2 regions of the Paenibacillus sp. FSL W8-0194 genome follow, and region 2 is predicted to be linked to the other one. Evidence: riboswitches for the same ligand, from Rfam matches in the RefSeq annotation. Region 2 holds a riboswitch; the other holds the start of a gene.
What was found. Region 2 has a riboswitch for cyclic di-GMP ahead of MKY58_RS25045 (amino acid adenylation domain-containing protein). Riboswitches for the same ligand answer to the same signal wherever they lie in the genome.
Positions count from the first base shown of each region.

Region 1: linked by a shared signal. The riboswitch ahead of MKY58_RS00120 (isopeptide-forming domain-containing fimbrial protein) and the one ahead of MKY58_RS25045 (amino acid adenylation domain-containing protein) in region 2 are both predicted to bind cyclic di-GMP.

Region 1 covers NZ_CP150205.1:21,604-27,000, forward strand. Annotated here, with positions in the region: gene MKY58_RS00115 (Ig-like domain-containing protein) at 138-899, shown strand; cyclic di-GMP riboswitch class I at 1,088-1,186, shown strand; gene MKY58_RS00120 (isopeptide-forming domain-containing fimbrial protein) at 1,412-5,397, shown strand, end outside.
Region 2 covers NZ_CP150205.1:5,406,587-5,423,765, reverse strand. Annotated here, with positions in the region: gene MKY58_RS25090 (class I mannose-6-phosphate isomerase) at 1-1,732, shown strand, start outside; gene MKY58_RS25085 (ROK family protein) at 1,725-2,645, shown strand; gene MKY58_RS25080 (glycoside hydrolase) at 2,708-5,161, shown strand; gene MKY58_RS25075 (YhbD family protein) at 5,384-6,022, shown strand; gene MKY58_RS25070 (bactofilin) at 6,026-6,742, shown strand; gene MKY58_RS25065 (hypothetical protein) at 6,774-7,517, shown strand; gene MKY58_RS25060 (MDR family MFS transporter) at 7,539-9,065, shown strand; gene MKY58_RS25055 (hypothetical protein) at 9,179-9,334, shown strand; gene MKY58_RS25050 (4'-phosphopantetheinyl transferase superfamily protein) at 9,383-10,111, shown strand; cyclic di-GMP riboswitch class I at 10,298-10,398, shown strand; gene MKY58_RS25045 (amino acid adenylation domain-containing protein) at 10,534-17,179, shown strand, end outside.

The DNA.
Region 1 (5,397 bases), 660 kb from region 2:
CCCTTTGAACTTGCAAGGGAAATGGCATACAAGCGAGGAGGGCATATTAAAGCAAGGACAATAAATGAGGCCCGCTCAAAAAAATTAATCCTATAATTTTCCTAAAAACGACAAATGGCGAGGGGAATACTAGAAGAATGAGTCTCGTTGAGCCGGAACTGCCGGTCGATCCAGTAGATCCACCGGTTACTCCACCTGTAGATCCGGGAACGGACCCTGAAACAAGCCCGGGCACCACACCGAATACGGGAACGGGAACGGACCCGGTAAAACCAAATCAGGTACCAAGCGTGCCTTCCTATACTACGGAGACGACAATCAACACGCCGGCGACCGGAAAAATAGAAGGTACGGACGCGGATGGAGACAAGCTGACGTATACAAAAGGAAGCGATCCGAAGCACGGTACGGTAACGGTGAATCCGGACGGAACGTGGACGTATGTACCGGAGCGTGATTATACCGGCAGCGACAGCTTTACGGTGACGGTGAGCGACGGCCGGGGAGGCACCGTGACGTCCGTCGTGACGGTTAACGTGAAGGGAAGCGAGGCTGGCAACGGAACAACCGTTCCAGGAACCACTCCTGAGCCAACGAATCCGGGAAGCGGAACGACACCAACGAATCCTGGAAACGGAACAACGCCGTCGAATCCCGGAACAGGAACAACGCCAACCCATCCTGGAACCGGAACGGCTCCGGATGCGGGCGACGGATCGGACTCTCCGTTTGGAGATAACGGAACCGTTGCAGGGGAGTCTGGAAAAGCTCCTTCACCGGGAGAACAATCCGGCAACAAGCTGCCGAACACAGCTACGAACGTTTATAGCTTAGGGTTCCTCGGATTGATCATTCTGTTCGCAGGATGGTTTTTCTGGAGAAGAAATAAAGTGCAATAACGATCTCTCAAGAAGAAACATCTTTCTATACGAAAGGTGTTTCTTCGCTGTATAAGAAAGTCGCAATTTTCACAAAAACGACAAATGGTGAGGAAAATACTAGAAAAATGAGACTAAAGAACCTAACTTATGATTCTTTTATATTATATTTTTAAATATATATTAAATTTTTGATTACATACACGATCGTACGATCAAGGCAAACTCATTGAAAAATGGGGACGCAAAGCTATAGGGGCTAACGTATTTGCTGTAAAGTGCGAATGCTATGCCAGCCAGTTGCCGAATACGACGGACAACTCCGTCTATTAGCGTTTGCTTGTGGATGGGGTTTTTTCTTTTTCAGATATTTAAAATTTTAATTATGGATAGTCGAGGGGTTATGCCTTGTCTATAGAAGAGATGAATAAGCGAGGAGGAGAGGCTTTGACCAAGAATAATACATACTTATCCTAAAAGAACGAGATTACCGGCGCGTGATTTGGAAATAACAACGATTGGGGGGAGAGGAATTGAACCTTACCCGTACGGTAACTAGAGCAAATGTGGTAAAACGTCTGTTTATTCAATTTAGTGTATTTTTGGTCGCTTTGAGCGGTTTTTTTCCATTGAACCCGGTGCAAACGGAAGCCGCGGAGCTAAATCCCAAGGTATGTCCTACACCAGTAGCGTTGATAAATGGTGATTTTGAAAAGCCGGAGGGACCTGGTACCTATGATAACTCGGTAGCAGGAGGCGGTTATTACTATGCAGACACGGTTCCAGGGTGGAAAACGACTGATGTCTGGCGTACACCAAGAGGAATTATTCAAATCATGGACCCTGCCCGACCGAGCACGATACCATCAGATACTCCGAATAAGGAAAATCTCACGAGTAGATATGCAGAATTGAATGCTGATCAAAACAGTATGTTATACCAGGAATTACCGACCATACCAGGGCAGACGATTTATTGGCGCTTAGATCACCGAGGATGGGCTGGTGTGGATATGATGAGTGTTAATATTGGACCGATTACGGCCGATCCATTCAACACCACGCCAGAAATAAAGAGAATTTCAACTGGGACTACATGGGAAACTACTTCAGGAAGTTATAAGGTTCCAGCAGGTCAAACCATGACGCGTTTTGGATTTAAAGCAATTAGTTCATCTAATGGGAATGTGGCCTTCGGTAATTACCTTGATAATGTCTTCTTAGGAACAGAACCATGTGTAGTTGCAGAGAAGACTGTCTCTCCAGAAGGAAAAGTATATGCTGGCGATGTATTAACCTATGAAGTAACCATTAAAAACAATGGTGGAGATATTGCAGCCAATACCGTCTTTGAAGATGCGATTCCAGAAGGAACGGAATACGTTCCAGGCTCGATGAGAATTGTGAGAGGAACGAATGCCAAGGCATTAACCGATGAAGATGATCCAGATGAAGGGCATTTTGACGGGCAAAAGGTAATCATCAGGCTCGGCGATTTGCCAAACACGACTAACTCACCTGATGGGATTACCGTACAATTCAAAGTGAAAGCACTATCCAGCCATGCAGAAGGTTCTGTCGCCAATATAGCGACTATTGCCTACAAAAACTTGCTGACAGGTGGAAATGAAACAATCCAGTCCAATAATGTGACAACATCCGTCCAGTATAGAGAACCACATTTAGAAGCTGAAAAAACAGCGGGACTGTTTAAAAAGGCGGACGGAAACACCGACGCCGTACATCCGGAAGTCGGGGACACACTGCAGTACACGATTCAGACACGCAACACGGCCTCCGATAGTCGGGTAACCAACCTGACGATCACGGACGAGGTTCCAGCTGGTCTGGAATATGTTCCGGGCACGCTGACAGTTGACGGTGTGCAAGTCACCGATGACCAAGATGGCGACAAGGGCCATTTCGCTAACCGTAAAATCTTCGGTCAGTTCGGAGATGTGACCGATACCGAGTGGCACAAGGTGACGTTTCAGGCTAAAGTGCAGCCGGGGCAAGCCGGCAATGACATCCAAAATGTCGCTGTCGTAGATGGCGACAATGTCACCACGCCGAGCACGCCGAAGCAAATTGTCGAGGTTTATCCGCGTGAAACTTCGCTGGAGTCCACGAAAACAGTGAAGCTGTTTGAAAAAGCATCCGGCAACACCGACGCCGCAAATCCGGAAGTCGGGGACACACTGCAGTACACGATTCAAACGCGCAACAATATTAAAAATAGTCTGGTAACCAACCTGACGATCACAGACGAAATTCCAGCTGGTCTGGAATACGTAGCGGGTACGCTGAGAGTCGACGATGCAGCCGTTTCCGATGCCGAAGGTGACGACAAGGGCCAATTCGCGGACGGTAAAGTCTTCGCTCAATTCGGGGATGTGAAGGATACCGATTGGCACGAAGTGACGTTCCAGGTGAAGGTATTGCCGGGACAAGCCGGCAAAGTCATCCGAAATATCGCTGTCGTGGATGGCGACAATGTCAACACACCTAAAACGCCGGAGAACGTTGTCGAGGTTTACCCGCGCAAAACTTCGCTGGAATCCGCGAAAACAGCGGAACTGCTTGATAAAGCGGCCGGGAACACCGACACCGTACATCCGGAAGTCGGAGACACACTGCAGTACACGATTCAAACACGCAACACGGCCTCTGATAGTCTGGTAACCAACCTGACGATCACGGACGAGATTCCAGCTGGTCTGGAATATGTTGCGGGCACGCTGACAGTTGACGACGTGCAAGTCACCGATGACCAAGATGGCGACAAGGGCCATTTCGCTAACCGTAAAATCTTCGGTCAGTTCGGAGATATTACCGATACCGCGTGGCACAAGGTGACATTCAAAGTGAAAGTGCTGCCGGGTCAAGCTGGCAAAAACATCCGAAACGTAGCTGTCGTGAATGGCGATAATATCACCACGCCAAACACGCCAGAGAAAGTTGTTGAAGTTTATCCGCGCGAAAACGCTCTGGAGTCTACAAAAACAGCGGAAGTGTTTAAAAAGGCAGACGGCAACACCGATGCCGCACATCCGGAAATCGGGGACACACTGCAGTACACGATTCAAACACGCAACACGGTCTCCGATAGTCGGGTGACTGACCTGACGATCACGGACGAGATTCCGGAAGGTCTGGAATATGTCGCGGGCACGCTGACAGTTGACGGCGTGCAAGTCACCGATGACCAAGATGGCGACAAGGGCCATTTCGCTAACGGTAAAATCTTCGGTCAGTTCGGAGATGTTACCGATACCGCGTGGCACAAGGTGACGTTCCAGGCGAAAGTACTGCCGGGACAAGCAGGCAAGAATATTGTCAATATTGCGGCCGTCGAGGGCGACAATATTGGAACGCCGGACAGACCAAGAAATGAAGTCGAAGTTTATCCGCGGAATCCGCAGATTGAAACGAAGAAGTCCGCAGCGAATACAGTAAGCAAGGCCACCTATGAAGTCGGGGATACGATCACCTATACGATTCGTGTAAGAGGCGTGGTCAACGATACGTATCTGGAGAATCTGACGATTACAGATACATTGCCTGCAGGCTTGAAATACGTGCCGGACAGCCTAAAGGTGGACGGTGCATCGGTCACCGATGAGAACGATAACGATGCCGGTTATTCGGTAACGGGAGAAGTGTATGGCTCATTTGGCAATGTTATGGGCATGAACTGGCATACGCTGGAGTTTAAGGCCGTTATTCAACCGGGACAAGGCGGTCAGACGATCCCAAATACAGCGCTGGTTGATGGCGACAACATCGTTCAACCAGGCGAACCAACAGAGAAAATTGTCGTTGAGCCGGAACCGCCGGTCAATCCTCCAGTAGATCCGCCGGTTGACCCGCCAGTAGACCCGGATCCACCAGTAGAGCCACCCGTCGACCCGCCGGTCGATCCTGTGGATCCACCGGTTACTCCACCTGTAGATCCAGGCACGGACCCTGGAACAAGCCCGGGCACCACGCCGAATCCGGGAACGGACCCGGTAAAACCAAATCAGGTACCAAGCGTGCCTTCCTATACTACGGAGACGACAATCAACACGCCGGCGACCGGAAAAATAGAAGGTACGGACGCGGATGGAGACAAGCTGACGTATACAAAAGGAAGCGATCCGAAGCACGGTACGGTAACGGTGAATCCGGACGGAACGTGGACGTATGTACCGGAGCGTGATTATACCGGCAGCGACAGCTTTACGGTGACGGTGAGCGACGGCCGGGGAGGCACCGTGACGTCCGTCGTGACGGTTAACGTGAAGGGAAGCGAGGCTGGCAACGGAACAACCGTTCCAGGAACCACTCCTGAGCCAACGAATCCGGGAAGCGGAACGACACCAACGAATCCTGGAAACGGAACAACGCCGTCGAATCCCGGAACAGGAACAACGCCAACCCATCCTGGAACCGGAACGGCTCCGGATGCGGGCGACGGATCGGACTCTCCGTTTGGAGATAACGGAACCGTTGCTGGCGAGTCAGGAAAAGCTCCTTC
Region 2 (17,179 bases):
CGAAGCCGTGCTGGAGCGGGCTTTTTCCCTGGCTCAAGGCCAAAACGGCAACGTCACAACGATCGTGATTGACGGGACGCACGGCGCAGACTTCCAGTCGCTGCTGAAACGTTTGATCCCTTATGCCGAAAAGCAAGGGTTTCGATTCGCCGCTTCGGATACGTACGGTTATTTGAAATCGGGCGCGGAACTTCGAGAACATTTTCGGCGGAACATAACCGATAACCGCGCTTTCGGATACGTCGCCGAAGGGAATATCGACGAATATTTCCGAGACGGCTCGCAGCGTCGTTTTGAAGAGCATGCAGCGCGATTGGCGGAAACGGCAGCCGAACGGACGGTATTCGTCGTTTTTGGCCCGGGCGCCTTGTGGCTGTGCGGCGGACGCTGCGACGCATCGATGTTTCTCGACGTTTCCCGGGAATACCAAGAGCTTGCTCACAAGCAGGGGTTGTTAAACTTCGGGTTCACGTGGAATGTGGATGCCGTGGAAGCCTATAAAATCGCTTATTTCGTGGAATGGCCGCTGCTGGAGGCTTACCGCAAGGAGAGACTCCAAGCCTTCGACCTGTATGTCGACATGAACGACCCGAGCCGGCCCGCCCTGCTCGCCACTGGCGATCTGATCGCCGCCATCCGCGATGTCGCGCGGTATCCGCTGCGGGTCAAACCGTTTATGATGCCGGGCGTATGGGGCGGACAATACATGAAACGGATCGCGGATTTGCCGGAGGATATGGTGAACTGCGCCTGGAACTTCGAGCCGATTGCGCCGGAAAACTCGCTGCTTGTCACGCACGGGGGGCGGGTTGCGGAGATTCCGTTCCTGCTGGTCATGGCGCATGCCCCGATGGAGATCATGGGGGAGCGAAACGTGCGGTTGTTCGGCGATTATTTTCCGGTGCGATTCGACTACTTGGACACGATGGACGGCGACAACCTCTCCTGCCAGGTTCACCCGAAGCAGCGCTTTATCAGGGAACGGTTCAACGAGTTCATGGAGCAGCAGGAATCGTATTACGTCATGGAAAAACAGGGCGATGCCAAAGTTTATCTCGGTTTGACGGAGGGGGGCACGCCCGAGGCTTTCCGCGAAGCGGCGGAACGGTCCCAGATTACCGGCGAGCCGATCGCCTTCACGGATTACGTGCAGGAATGGGAGAGCGAAAAAGGCCGCCTGTACCTCATTCCGACCGGCACGGTCCACTGCTCCGGAAAGGATAACTTCGTCCTGGAAATTTCCGCGACGACCTGGTGGTTCACGTTCAAGATTTACGATTACGTGCGCAAGGATCTGGACGGCAAGCCGCGGCCGATGAACATCGATTACGCTTTCGAGAACATTGATTTCTCCCGCAAAGGGAAATGGGTTCAGGAGAACCTGATCCCAAGCCCAAGGCTGCTGAGGGCCCAGGGAAGCAACGAGGAATACGTGCTGGGCGAAAGGGAGGATCTGCTGTTTTACGTCCATCGCATCCATTTGGATGACCGTTGGGAGGAAGCGGCCGAAGGCGAGTTCGTCATGCTGAATTTGGTCGAAGGGGAACACGCAGCCGTCGTTTCGCTTGAAGATGGAGCGGTGTACGCCGAGCTCCGTTATGCGGAGTCTTACATCATTCCGGCCGCGTTTGGCGCGTACGCGATCGTCAATCGGGGCGGTTGTCCGTGCAGGCTGATTAAAGCAGGCGTTTCGAAAAAGTGGAACGTCAGCCTGGTTGATCCGCATGCGTGACGTCGTGTTGGCTTTTGACGTAGGAGGAACGTATATCAAGGCGGGCCTAGTTGGCGTCGATGGAAGCCTGCTAGGGTCTCCGCAGGTTTATCCCGCAAGATCGGGAGAGAAGAAGGAGGCGCTGCTGCGGCATCTTACGGATCTCGTCGACATTCAAGGGAAGCAGGTTCCGCCCGAATGCGGCATCCGCGGCGTCGGGCTGGCCTTTCCGGGCCCTTTCGATTATGAACGGGGGATTTGCCTTACCCGCGGTTTGAACAAGTTCGAGGCTTTGTACGGCGTGAATCTCCGGGAGGAATTAACGGAAAGGATCGCTTCGGTTCCGCTGCTGAAAGGCAGGTGGAGCGGCATCCCGGCGGTTGCCATCGAAAACGACGCGGCTTTGTTCGCGCTGGGCGAATACGCTTTTGGCGCGGGGCGGTCCGGGGAGAAAACGATGTATTTGACGCTGGGTACGGGACTCGGCTCCGCTTTTGTTAACCGCGGACGGCTGGTCAAACAAGGCGAAGGGGTCCCGGAGGAAGGCTGGCTGTACCGGCTGCCTTATCGGGACGGGGTGCTGGACGATTACTTCTCGCGCAGAGGGATCGTTCGGCTCGCCGAAGAAATGGGAGTGCCTCGAGTGTCGCACGGGGACGAAGACGTGAAATTGTTGGCCGCCAGGGCGCGTGACGGCGAAATGCAGGTTGTGCAATTGTTCCGCCGATTCGGCGAAAGGCTGTCGGAGGCGCTGCTTCCCTGGATCGGCTCTTTTCAGCCGGATGAGATCATGATCGGCGGGCAAATCGCCAAATCCGCGGACCTGTTCGTCTCCGGCCTGTCGGGAGGCGTTCCGGTTCGAATAGCGGCGGACACGTCGATAAGCGCGCTTAGAGGGGCAAGCCGGCTTTTTGCGGACGTGCAGCGCGAATGATTTTTCCATGGAACATAGGTCAATACCGTTTTTATGAAATCTTCATGATGGGAGAGGTACTCATGAATAAACCAAGCCGGAAGTGGCGCATGTTTGTGATCCATCATTCGCATACGGACATCGGTTACACGGAAAGGCAGGAACGGATCGAGCAGTACCATGTGGATTTTATCCGACAGGCTATCCGGATATGCAAAGATATGCGATCGGGAAAACGCGAGGAATGGAAAGGCTTCAAATGGACCTGCGAGACGTTTTGGGCGGTGGAACAGTTTCTGAAGGAGGCGGGCAGCGAGGAGCTGCACGATTTTGCGGAGGCGGTACGGCAGGGCGATATTGAGCTTTCCGGTACCTACCTGAACATGACGGAGCTTGCCGATGAGGATCTGCTGCGGGCCATCCACGCCAAAGCGGCGGAATACGGGCGCTCCATCGGCTGTCCCGTGGACTCCGCGATGACCGCCGACATTAACGGCTACAGCTGGGGGTACGCGCAAAGCCTGCTGGATGCGGGCATTTCGCATCTGTTTTCCTGCATCCACACGCATCACGGCATGTTTGCGCTGGGCCGCAAACAGACCCCGTTCTGGTGGGAAGCGCCGGACGGAAGAAAGCTGCTCGTCTGGAACGGGGAGCATTACATGTTCGGGAACGAGCTGGGCCTTTGTCCGGACGGGGTCGGCAGCTACATGATCCGCGACGAATTCCGGACGCCGGCCATCGTGGACAACCGGGAAGAGATCATGAAAACGCGCATCGAACGGTATTTACGCAAGCTGGAGGATGAAGGGTACCCGTATGATTTTGTGCCGGTCATGGTGTCGGGACTGGCCACCGACAACGGCTCGCCGAACGGGGACATCGCGCGGGCCATTCGCTCCTGGAATGGGCTGAACGGAGACAAGGTTTCCATAGAGATGTCCACGTTAAGCCATTTTTTCGCCCATCTGAAGCAGCAGGATGCCGAAATTCCGGTCTATCGCGGCGATTGGCCGGACTGGTGGTCGGACGGCGTAAGCTCCACGCCGATGCACACGCAAATGTTCAGGGATGCCCAGCGAACGCTGCGCAAAGTGAAAAAGTTGGACCCCCGGCAGCAGACTGTGAGCCGCGAGGAGCTATCCGGCATCGAGCAGCAGCTTGTCATGTATGCCGAGCATACGTGGGGATTCCATGCTTCGGTGCATGCGCCGTGGCACTGGAACGTGCAGATGCTGGAGGCGCGCAAGCTGGCTTATGCCGCCAACGCCAGCCGGTTGGCCCATCTGGCCTTGGATAAAGTCCAGCAGGCTCAGGGCGGAACCCTGCTGTATCCCGGACGCCCTTTCCGTTACCGGGTGGCCAATACCGAGCGGCATGCATTAAGGCAGCTGGCGGATTTGGAATGGGACGGCTTCGAAAACGAACGTTTTAAGGACGGGCTGGAAGTGGTGGACGAAAGCACGGGGCAGGCGGTATTGCACCAAACCGGCGTTCAGTGCGCCGCGGTCGAGGTAGACCTGGGGCCGGGGGAACAGAAACAATTCACGGTTCGTCCCGCCAAAACATCGAAGGCGGTCACGACGAGCAACGTGAAGCTGGTCGGCGCCGACACGGTATACGACATCGAGGATATGTACCCGTCAGGCGAAGTGAGGGATGCATGCGTATTTTCGCAGCATGGGGCCGAATCCCCTTACGTAAACATCGGCTGGAACGAAGATGGGATCGTGTCCTGGGTCATCAAGGAAACAGGAGAGGATTTGATCCGCGCGGACCGGAAACATGGGGCGTTTACGCCTGTTTACGAAGTGACCCCTGCGGAAGGGCCTGCGAATTCGGGAAGCATGTATGCCGTGCGCAGCGCGATGGGCCGTAACCGAAAGGGGCTGAACGTGCAGCGCTTTGTCGGGCGGCTTGCGAAGGCCAAGGCCGTCTCGAACGGCCCGTTGTACGGAGTCGTGGAGCTGCAGTTCGAAACGCGCGGCATGAGTTGTTATTCCGTATTTCTGAAGCTTTATGCTGGATCAAGCCGGGTCGACGTCTCCGTCCGTTTTCATAAAGAAAGCGTATGGGAACCGGAAAACGTATATATTTCGCTGCCGTTCACTTCCGGCTTGCCGGATGCCGAAACGCTGTGGCTGGATAAAGCGGGCGCGCCCGTCCGTCCCGGGATCGACCAGCTGCCGGGAACGCTGCTGGACTACTACTGCATTCAGGAGGGGCTGGCTTTTGCGGGAGAAACCCAAGCCCTCATGATCGCCACGCCGGATACGCCGCTTGTGCAGCTAGGTTCGCTGGACTACGGAAAACGGCTGCTCCACACCCAGCAAACCGAAGAGACGGAACGGCACCTGTACGTATGGGCCATGAGCAACTATTGGGAAACCAACTTCAAAGCAACCCTGGGCGGATTTTACGAATTCCGCTATTTCATCGATTGGAGCAAGGCCGTTGGTACAGCGGAAGAGGCGATCGGCCGCTGCCGGGCGATGAGCTCCGGTGCTGCCGTGTGGCGCGTGCGGGCGGACTCATAAAATCGTTGCAACAAAGTATAAAGTATATTGTAAGAGCAGAATCCGGCATTCTGCTCTTTTTTATTTCCGGGGATCCCGTTCGTATCCGAAATCGTCTGTTCGTAACCGTCTCTGCTGTTTTTCAAGTGTATATTGCCGCAATCCCGCAAATCATAAAAATGTTTTAAACCCATTTACAACGTAACAATGTTATGTTACATTATGATGCAAGGAGGCGGTGTCATGAACGAAGAGGATCTGATTTCGAAAAAGGAACTGCTGGAGCTGACGGGGATCTCCTACGGGCAACTGTACCGCTGGAAGCGCAAAAACCTGATTCCCGAGGAGTGGTTTGTCCGCAAGTCGGCCTTTACGGGGCAGGAAACCTTTTTTCCCAAGGATAAAATACTGCAGCGGATCGAACGCATAAAAAATATGAAAGACGGATTGTCGCTGGATGAGCTGGCGGATGTATTTTCCCCGAGCTCGAACATCCAGTCGATGTCCTCAGCCCAACTCATGGAACGTAACATTGTTACCAGTATTTCGCTGGCATTATTTGAAGAAGTGGCCGGAAGGCAGGAAACGTTATCTTTTGACGATATCCTGACGGTATATGTGCTGCAGAAGCTGCTGCAAGGCGGAGACATGACGCGGGATGAAGGCAGAATGCTGATTGCGGTCATGCGCGAGCACTACGGGGCGTTTGCGTCCAAACCGTGCGAATTGGCCTTGGTCCGGAAAATGGGAGTTCCGCTGCTGTTTTTGGCGGAGTCGGCGGAGCAAATTTATTTTGACAAGGACGCGAAATGGATTTTCCGGCTGCCTTTGGCGGCATCCATCGAGGAATTGAAGCTGAAGCTAAATGAAACGGAGGCGTAAGATATGGAAAGAACAGAAATGAGCATTTCCGGCATCGGCAGGTCTCAAGGCGGCTTGTATTCTCATGTCAGGCTGGACGGCATGGTGAAAATCAACGGGGACACCGACTGCCTTTCCTTCGACAGCAATGGCACGTTGACGTTGGAGGGGGCCCTGCAAAGCGAGGCCGTCACGGTGAACGGCACGGCGACGGTCGAAGGCCGGGTGAACGCAAACCGCATGATGTTGGATGGGCTCGTCACCTTTAAGGATCAGGCGGTCTGCCATGAATCGCTTACGGCCAATGGACGCTTGTCCATCGCTGGCGGGCTGATCGGCGAGAAGGTTGAAATTTTCGGCAGCTTGAAAACAAGAGGCGGCGTGCAGTGCGAATGGTTTCACGTTCACGGCGGATTCAACGTCGGCGGTTTGCTGAATGCCGGAATGATCGACGTCAAACTGAGCATGCCCAGCAAGGTCAATGAGATCGGCGGGGATACGATATCGGTCAAACGGTTCAAAAAGGTCAGCGTCCTCGAGCAGGTCGTTCCGGCATTTTCCGCCCGGCTTCAGGTACAAGTCATCGAAGGCGACGAGATCGACCTGGAATATACGGAGGCGAATATCGTGCGGGGGAATGTCGTGCGCATCGGCAAAGGCTGCAAAATCGGCCGCGTGGAGTATAAGGACCGGCTGATTCGGGAAGACGATGCCACGATTGAAAAGGCACAGCAGATTTAATGCAAGGACATTTAAAAGGAGGAACGGAGACATGAATATAAACGGAAATCCGAACGGCACCCGCGGCGATTTGAAAATGACGGGGAACGGCCAATCCGGCGGAGGGGCTTTCCGCAACGTTAAAATCATGGGCGACGCGATCATCCATGCCGACACGGAATGCGAAATGTTCAAATGCCTGGGCAATTCCGAGATGAAGGGGGCGCTTCGGGCGGGGAGCGTATCCTGCACCGGCACGCTGAAAGTAGCCGGCAGCGCAAGCGGCGGGAGCTTCCGGACCCAAGGGGAGCTGCGGATCGGCGGGGACCTGTCGGCTCAAAGCGTCTCCATTTCCGGCGTCATGTCGGTCGACGGACGGGTGTCGGCGGAAAAAGCGAAAATCACGGGAGAGCTTCGGGCGAACGCGGATTGCCAGATGGAAGAACTGGTTGTCCGGGGAATGGTCGACGTGAACGGCATGCTGAATGCCGAGCAGGCGGATTTCAAGCTGCACGGGCACAGCCGTCTGCGGGAGCTGGTCGGGAGCCGAATTACCGTCAAAAAAGGAAGCGGCATGTCTCTTTTCGGGAAATTGTTCATGGGGCAGGACGGCATGCTTACGGCGGAAACGATCGAAGGAGATACGGTCGAGCTGGAAAATACCAAAGCTGCCGTGGTCCGGGGACGCAGCGTCATCATTGGCGCCGGATGCAGCATCGGCCTTGTGGAATACAAGGATGAATTGAAGCAGGATCCCGAAGCCGTCGTTTCGCAGTCGTCCAAAACCGAATGGTGAGGAAAGGAGCAATAGGCTTTTATGGCGGTTAAAAAGAACAGGCTGGGTTGGATCGTTGCTGGGCTGTTGCTTGGCATCCTGATCGCGGCCATCGATAATACGATCGTGGCGACGGCCATGGGAACGATGATCGGGGAGCTGGGCGGGCTCGACCAATTCGTTTGGGTGACATCGGCGTACATGGTGGCCGAAATGGCGGGCATGCCGATTTTCGGGAAGCTGTCGGATATGTACGGCAGGAAGAAATTTTTTGTCTTCGGCATCGTCGTTTTCCTGATTGGCTCCATGCTGTGCGGCACGGCGCATACGATTACGGAGCTCAGCATCTATCGGGCCATTCAGGGAATTGGCGGCGGCGCGCTCATCCCGATTACGTTTACGATCATTTTTGACATTTTTCCGCCGGAGAAGCGGGGCAAAATGTCAGGGATGTTCGGCGCGGTCTTCGGCATCGCGAATTTGTTCGGTCCGTTGATGGGAGCGTATATTACGGATTATTGGCATTGGCGTTGGATTTTCTATATCAATATCCCACTGGGGCTGATCGCGTTTCTGCTCGTCGTGTTCTTTTACAAGGAATCGCATGAGCACTCGCGGCAAAAAATCGACGTCTGGGGAGCGGCAACGCTTGTAGGCGCCGTCGTCAGCCTTATGTTCGCGCTCGAGCTCGGCGGCAACAAATATGCATGGGATTCCTTCGTCATTTTAGGTTTGTTTGCGGCGTTTGCCGTGCTGTTCATCGCGTTCCTGCTGATTGAGCGCAAGGCGGCTGAACCGATCATCTCGTACGACATGTTTCGGAAAAGGCTGTTTGCGGCAAGCAGCGCGGCCGCATTGTTTTACGGGGCGGCTTTTATTACGGCGGCGGTGTATATTCCGATTTTCGTCCAAGGCGTCATGGGCGGGAGTGCAACTAACTCCGGATTGATACTACTTCCCCTCACGCTGAGCTCGGTTGTCGCTTCGCAAGTCGGTGGCATGCTTTCCGCCAAAATGACGTTCCGCAGAGTCATGGTCTTCTCGGCTGTCGTGTTTTTGCTCGGCATGTATTTGCTTGCCACGATTACGCCGGAAACGTCCCGGACGGTGCTCTCGCTTTATATGATGATTACCGGCTTTGGCATCGGCTTTTCGTTTTCCGTGCTCAGCATGTCGGCTATCCAAGGGATGGATGCGCGGCAGCGGGGGTCGGCCAACTCGACGATTTCTTTTCTGCGTTCGCTCGGGATGACGATCGGAATTACCGTCTTCGGCATCATTCAGCGCAACGATTTCAATATTCAACTGGCGGAAAGGCTTGGGGGTTCGGGGGAAAACATGCCGGCAAACGCCGACCCGCAGCAGCTCTTATCGCCTGAGATGAGAGCGCTGATTCCGAGGCCCGTCATGGAAAAAATCAGCGCGGCGCTTTCGCTTTCCGTCGATCACGCGTTTCTGTGGGCGCTCCTTCCGGTGTTTTTCGCCTTGCTTTCGGTGTCGATGATGGGCGCAGGGCGGATGCAGTTCGCCCAAGAGCCTTCCCCCGCGCAATCCCGAACGAAGGCTTAATGGGATTATCGAACAGAGCCGTTGCACTTCGGCTGCCATTTTGCTGTCGACAAGGGTCCATGGTTGGGTAATACTTGAATTAAATACGGTCAACATTAGGAGGCTGGTCGCTCATGAAAGTGATTATTACCCAGGAAGAAGCAGTGGAAAAAGGGATTTGGCCTGAAGTCATGAACATGTTCGGCGTGGACGACGAAGACGAGGTATGGCCGGCCGAGGAATTTATTTTGACCGAAGAGCAGGCGCGCAAGCTCAAACTGATTCCTTGACTTGTGCCATAAACGGCTTTCACGGCAAGGAGCGAAGAAGGGGAGAAGGTGAAACGCATCGCGACGATATATGCCGTAAATCTTAACGATTGGCGGGAAGGCGCCGGCGCGGATATGCAGCGGCTGCTCGCCTTTTTGCCTGATGAAGCAAGGTCCCGGGCCGCGAGGCACAGATCGGAGCGGGACGCGGAGCGCGTGATCGTTTCCGATACCTTGAAACGGGTGACGGCTTGTCTCGAAAAGGGGCTACGGCTCCGGAACGTGGAGTTTGCCAGGGATGGTTACGGCAAACCATTCCTGGCAGGCGTTCCCGACTATTATTTTAACGTGTCCCACGCCAAGGATTGGGTCGTATGCGCCGTGGGCGCCAGGGGACCGATCGGCATCGATGTCGAGCATATCGGCCGGGCGGAAGCGGAAGCAGCCGAGTTGTGTTTTACGCCACGGGAGCTTACTGAATGGAGAAGGCAGCCCGCCGAACGTCGGGATGCCTTCTTTTTCGAGTTGTGGACGCTTAAAGAAAGTTATTCCAAAGCCGTCGGCAAAGGCCTTTCGATCGGCTTGTCCAGGCTGGAGACGATCAGGCATCCTTCCGGGATTCGCATCATGCATCAAGGCAGGATCGATCCGGAGCTGCATCTTCAAGTCGTCCCGTTTGACCCCGACTACAAGTTATCCGTTTGCATGCAGCTGGAGGAGCAAGCGGCCGCTGTCCGGCGCTTTTCTCCCGATGGGCTGCTGGACGCGTTAAAGTCATGTTCTGAAGCCGGGGACTAAGGGGCGGGGGGCTTTTCCAATGATAACCTATGGCATTTCCCATAATTTCGGGATATAGACACTTTTATTACCTCTTATTGGAAGGATCTAACCTGTACTTTAACTATAAACATGATATATTAAAAGTGTATTTTTCAGATATTTCATTTATTTTCAGCAATATCTGAAATACCGCACTTTGAAAACTCAAGCCAAAGGTAAACCTGCCGAAAGGCAGGGGCACAAAGCTAAAGGGGCTTCAGGCGGCAAGATCCTTGATCTTATCGCTATGCCAGCCAGCTGCCGAAAGACGTTTTCGCGATCGAAGGAACTCTACTCTCGGCAAGTAGAGTTTTTTTGTTTTTAATTTTTTTCTATACAGAATCCTATGATCAAGCAAAGGAAAGATGAACATGTCGGTGTTAACAACAGGAAAGTCCAACTTGGATGAATGGAATCGGTATGTGAAGCAATTGGAAGAACGGACGATACTGCGCATTCATTCCGGAAAGGCGTCCATTCCAATGCAAAGGGTTATGTATCGCTGGCCGGAGGAAACGGGGCGTCAAATTCGGCAGGCATGCGAGACCGCACGTATCGAACCAAGCGTGCTGCTGAGTGCCGCATGGGGCATGCTGCTGATCCGGTATTTGCGCCGGGAGGAGGTTGCGTTCGCCGTCGTCGCGTCCGCCGAGCAAGCCTATCCGCTCATAACGAAAGCGGACGGGGCAACGACGCTGCAAAGTCATGTGCGTCAGGTTGCCGCCGCCATGAAGGAGCATGCGGCTAAGTCGGCGGCTTTCGATGAAATTGCCGGTATTTGCGCCGGCCTGGACGAAGGATCCCCGGTATGCAACACCGCCATTTGGACGGGGAGCGGCATAGGCCCGGACGAGCTGCAGGGCAAATTCGAGCTGGCGGTCTCGCTGGATCGGCACGAAGCGGGCGGCTTCGAGGTTTGGCATGCGGACGGCATGTTCCCCGGCGATTTTATTCTCCGCATGTGCCGGCATTTGCAGCATATCATGGCCGCATGGGCGGCAGGTACAAACCTGACGATCGGCGGCTTGAAGCTGCTGACGGAAGAAGAGGAGGCCCAGCTTGCGGGCTGGAACCAAACGGCTGCGCATGCCGAATTGGACCGGACCATCCACGGCTTGTTTGAGGAGCAGGCGCAAAAGGCTCCGGATAACGTCGCGGTGGTCTACCAAGGCGAATCGTTGACGTACGGCCAGCTGAACGAAAAAGCGGGCAGATTGGCCCGCGAATTGGTACGGAGGGGAGCCGGCCGGGAGCGGATCGTCGGCATCATCGCGACGCCGTCCCTTGAGATGATTGTCGGGACGCTGGCGATCCTGAAAACGGGCGCGGCCTACTTGCCGATCGATCCGGCGTATCCCGCCGACCGCATCACGTATATGCTCGAAGACAGCGGAACGGAGCTGCTTGTCACCGAGCCGAAGGTCAGACTGGACGGAAAAGTCCGCTTCAAAGGCGAGATGGTTTGCGCGGCGGAGTTTTCTGCCGATACTCGCGGCGAATCGGAGGCTGCCGATGCGGAGATGCGGAATGTGCGCGAATCTGCGGTACCGGGCGACATGGCTTACGTCATCTACACTTCCGGTTCGACGGGAAGGCCGAAAGGCGTGATGGTCGAGCACCGATCGCTTGTCAATCTGTGCGCCTGGCACATCCGGGAATTCGGAGTGACCGAAAAGGACCGGGCCACCAAATACGCCGGGTTCGGCTTTGACGCTTCCGTGTGGGAGATGTTTCCGTATCTGGTGTCGGGGGCGGCGATTCACGTCATTCCCGAAGAGATCCGCCTGGATTCGACGCAGCTGCATGCGTACTTTAAGCGGCACGGCATTACGATCAGCTTTTTGCCGACCCAGTTCTGCGAGCATTTCATGACGATGGACCATCCGACGCTGCGCGTTCTTTTGACGGGCGGGGACAAGCTGAAATCGTTCAGCAGGCAGACCTATGATCTGTACAATTGCTATGGCCCGACGGAAAACACCGTGGTCACGACGGCCTATAAGGTCACGGAGTTGACGCCGAACATTCCGATCGGTTATCCGGTCGATAACTCCAGGGTCTACATTCTGGACGCATACGGGCATCCGCAGCCTGTCGGCATTGCCGGCGAATTGTGCATTGCCGGAAGCGGGCTGGCGCGCGGTTATTTGAACCAGCCGGAGCTGACCGGGCAGAAGTTTGTTCCCGGGGGCATAACCGGAGAAAAACGACTGTACCGGACGGGAGACTTGGCAAGATGGACGGAAGACGGCGCCATCGAATTCCTCGGGCGGATCGACCACCAGGTCAAAATCCGCGGCTTCCGGATCGAAACCGGCGAAATCGAACACCGGCTGCTGCAGCACCCGCAGGTATCCGAAGCCGTCGTCATCGATCTCGAGGACGCATCCGGCGCCAAATATTTGTGCGCATACGTTGTGGCGGACGGGGTATTGGCCTACGGCGAAATGAAGGCGTTTTTGGCGGAGCAATTGCCGGATTACATGGTTCCTTCCAAGTTGGTAGGGCTTCAAGAGCTTCCGCTAACGGCCAACGGCAAGGTCGACAGACGTGCGCTTCCCGCCCCCGCGGCTTCGCTGGACGAGGGACGTTACGAAGCCCCGGCTGGCGAATGGGAAGAAGAAGTGGCGGCCATATGGAGCGAGGTGCTGGGCTTGGGCCGCGTGGACGCCTGCGAGTCGTTTTTTACGGCAGGCGGGGATTCGCTGAAGGCCGTCCTGCTGCAAGCCAAGCTTGAGCGGCGTTTCGGCGCATCCGTACCGGTCACGCTGCTGTTCGAACGGCCGACGGTTCGGGAGCAAGCGGAATGGATCGAACAAGCGGCTTCGGAATCGTCTTACGGCAACGAGCAAGCGGCTGCAACCGAAACCGCCGGAACAGGCCCGGACGTCATTGCGAAAGGCCCGGCAAGAACAAGTTATCCGCTTGCTTCGGCGCAAAAAAGGCTTTATTTCATCGAACAGATGGAGCAGGTCGGAACGGCCTATAATGCGCCGTTTGCTTTCCGGATCGAAGGGGACGTCGATCAGCCGCGGCTGGAACAGGCATTCCGTACGATGATCGCCAGACATGATGCTTTCCGCACGTCCTATCAATGGGAGAACGAAGAAATCGTGCAGCGGCTGCATGACCAGGTTCCGTTCGAGCTTGGGCAGAAGGAAACCAGCGAACCAAACCTGAACGCCCTGATCCATTCCCTGATCACGCCGTTCGATCTCGCCAAGGCGCTGCTGCTGCGGGCTTGGCTCATCCGCTGCGGGGATGCGGACCTCCAGGTGCTGTTGGTCGATTTCCATCATATTGCGGTCGACGGCATCTCGGCCAACGTCTTTTTCGATGAGCTGTCCCGATTGTATCGCGGGGAAACGCTCGGGGAGCTGCCGATCGGTTTTGCCGATTTTGCCGTCTGGGAAGCGGACTCGGCTGAAAGAAGGGCTAACGGGGGCCATAAAGCTTATTGGGAAAAAACATTGTCCGGCGAGCTTCCGATCCTGCAGCTTCCGACCGACCGGGAACGGCCGGCCAAACAGAGCTTTGCGGGGGATACGGTAACGATCAGGCTTCCCGAAGAGACGGCCGGCCGGCTTAAAAAGTTCGCGCTCGATTCCGGCGTCACGCCGTTTATGGTGCTGTTTGCGGGTTATCACGCGCTGCTGTCCCGCTACACGAACCAGGAGGACATCATTACAGGCGTTCCGGTTGCCGGACGGTTGCGCGAAGAGCTTCACGCCGTGATCGGCATGTTCGTCAACACGCTGCCTGTCCGCTGCTATCCCGAAAAGCGCAAATCCTTCATGCAGCTGCTGCAGGAAGTGAAGACGGCGCTGCTCGGCGCTTTCGAATATCAGGATTACGAGCTGGAGGAACTGGTTCGTTCATTGAACATTCCGCGCGATCCAAGCCGCAACCTGCTGTTCGACACGCTGTTCGTCATGCAGAATACGGGCAAACTCGAGCTTCGGCTGGAAGGTGCGGAAACGTCCCTTTATCCTTATGTCCATCCGATCTCGAAATACGACCTGATGGTCGATTTGACGGAAGAAGAAACCGGCATTCGGATCGACCTCCAGTACTGCACGGATTTGTTCGAACGGCAAAGCATCGAAGCATTCGGCGCCCGTTTCCTGCAGCTGTTGGCCGATGCGCTGGTCCATCCGGGCAAAATGCTGTGCGAACTCGAGATTTTGGACGAAGAGGAGCATGAGTTCCTCGTAAAAGGATTAAATGCGACCGATTCGGCTTACCGGGATCAAATGACGATTCACGGCTTGTTCGAGGAACAGGCGCGGCGTACGCCGGAGAAAACTGCGCTTGTCTTCGGCCCGCGCAGCATGTCCTACCGCGAATTGAACGAACGCGCCAACCGGCTTGCCTGGACGCTGCGCGCCAAAGGCGTCGTGCCGGATCAGGTCGTCGGGCTGATGGTCGACCGCTCGTTCGAGATGATCGTCGGATTGCTTGCCATCCTGAAGGCGGGCGGGGCTTACGTGCCGATCGATCCAGAATATCCGCAGGACCGCGTCGTCTACATGCTGGAGAACAGCCATACCCGGCTGCTGCTGACGCAGTCGCATCTGGACGGACAAGTCTCCTTTGGGGGCGAAACGCTGCTGATCGATCGCGAGGACGCTTACGGCGACCGCACGGAAGATCTGCCGCACGTGAACGGACCGTCCGACCTGCTGTACGTCATCTATACGTCGGGGACCACCGGAAAACCGAAGGGCGTCATGATCGAGCACCGGAACATCGTCAATCTGCTTCATTTTGAATACGAGGCTACAAACGTCGATTACGGCGGCAATGTGCTGCAATTCACCACGATCAGCTTCGACGTCTGCTCGCAGGAAATCTGGTCGACGCTGCTGGCGGGCGGCACGCTGCATTTGATCACGAACGATCTGCGGATGAGCGTCGGCGACCTGCTGGAACATATCGAAAACAAAGGCATCGAAATCCTGTTTATGCCGGTATCGTTCCTGAAGTTCATTTTGAACGAAAAAGAATACGCGGACCGTTTCCCGTCTTCCGTAAAACATGTCATCACGGCGGGCGAACAGCTCATCGTGCCGGAAAAATTCCGCGCCCACCTGAAAAAGCACGGCGTCTATTTGCATAACCATTATGGACCGTCGGAAACGCATGTCGTCACGACGCATACGATCGACCCGAACGGGGCGATTCCGGAGCTGCCTCCGATCGGCAAGCCGATTGCCAATACGCAGATTTACATCGTGAACGAAAACCTGCAGCCGCAGCCGGTCGGCGTGGCCGGGGAGCTGTACATTGCCGGGCACAACGTCGGACGCGGTTATTACAACAACGAGGACATGACCCGGGAGCGCTACGTGCCAAACCCGTTCATCAAAGGCGAACGCATGTACAAAACGGGCGACTTGGCTAGATGGACCCGGGAAGGCACCATCGAGTTTTTGGGCCGGCTTGACCACCAGGTCAAAATTCGCGGTTTCCGGATCGAGCTCGGCGAAATCGAAAATTGCCTGCTGAACCATCCGGCGGTGTCGGAAACGATCGTCGTGGCCAAAGAGGACGGCAAAGGCGGCCACTATTTATGCGCTTATTTCACGGCGACGGCCGACATGTCCGTCAGCGAGCTGCGGGAGCATATCGGCAAGGCCTTGCCGGATTACATGATTCCTTCTTATTTCACGCAGCTGCCGGAAATGCCGCTGACGCCGAACGGGAAAATCGACCGCAAGGCTCTGCCGGAGTCCGATGCGTCCCAGGGTAGAAGCAGGGATTACGCAGGTCCGAGAACGGAAACGGAGCAGGCCGTGGCCGAGGTGTGGCAGGCGGTGCTTCAAGTGGACAACGTCGGGATCCATGACAATTTCTTCGAGCTTGGCGGCCACTCGTTGAAAGCGACGGTCGTCGTCGCCCGGCTGCAGAAGCAGTTCGAGATCGGCATGAACGATATTTTCGAGCATCAGACGATTGCGGAGCTGGCAAGCAAGATCAAACCGAAAACAAACCATCTCCACTCCAGGCTCGAGCAGGTGAAAGAACTGTACGCCGGCTTAAAAAATATCGACCTTTCAGCCGATAAAACAATGTATAACGAGCGTAACCGAAATTACGAGCAGTTGGATACGGCAGCCATGAACGGATACGGGAACGTGCTTCTGACGGGGGCCACGGGGTATCTTGGAGCCCATTTGCTCTGGGAGGCGATGACCGAAAAAGATTGGAACGTCATCGCCATCGTTCGGGCAGGGTCCGACGCCGAAGCCGAGGAGCGGCTGAAGCAAAAATGCGCCTATTACTTCGGACCGGATTGGTTCGGGACATATCGGGAACGCATCCATGCTTATGCCGGCGATATTACCCGGGACCGGTTTGGACTCGATGTTCAGGCGTATGAGAAACTCCTGCAGCAAACGGACGCGATTATCCATTCGGCGGCCAACGTCAAACATTACGGAAGTTATGCCGATTTCGAACTGCAGAACGTGAAGGCGACGGCCAACCTGCTTGCCTTTGCTGCCGAAGGCCGGCCGAAACATATGCACCACATCTCCACGCTCGGCGTTGCGACAGGCGTCGTCGAGGGGGCACGGCATGTGTGCTTTACGGAATACGACCTGGAAAAAGGGCAGCGGTTCGAAAATTATTACGCCAAGACGAAATATGAGGCGGAACGCCTCGTATTGGCCGCACGGGAGCGCGGGATCGTCACGAACATCTACCGTCTCGGCAACATCGTGTTCCACTCCGAAACGGGAAGGTTCCAGCAAAACATCGCGGACAACGCGTTTTATACGACGATGAAATCGTTTTTCGAGCTAGGCATCGCGCCGGGAGAGCACAGCGACTTCGACTTTACCTATGTCGATCAGGCAAGCAAGGCGATTTTGCTGCTGGCCGATTCCCGGGCGCTTCGGAACGAATCGTTCCATATCGCCAATCCGCACGAAGCGAATATCGGCGCCGTTTTGCAAGAGAATCCGTTCGGCCAAACGATCGGCCTGCTATCATTCGACAAATTTGTCGATTATCTTGGGAAGCAATACGACGATGAAAAATCGA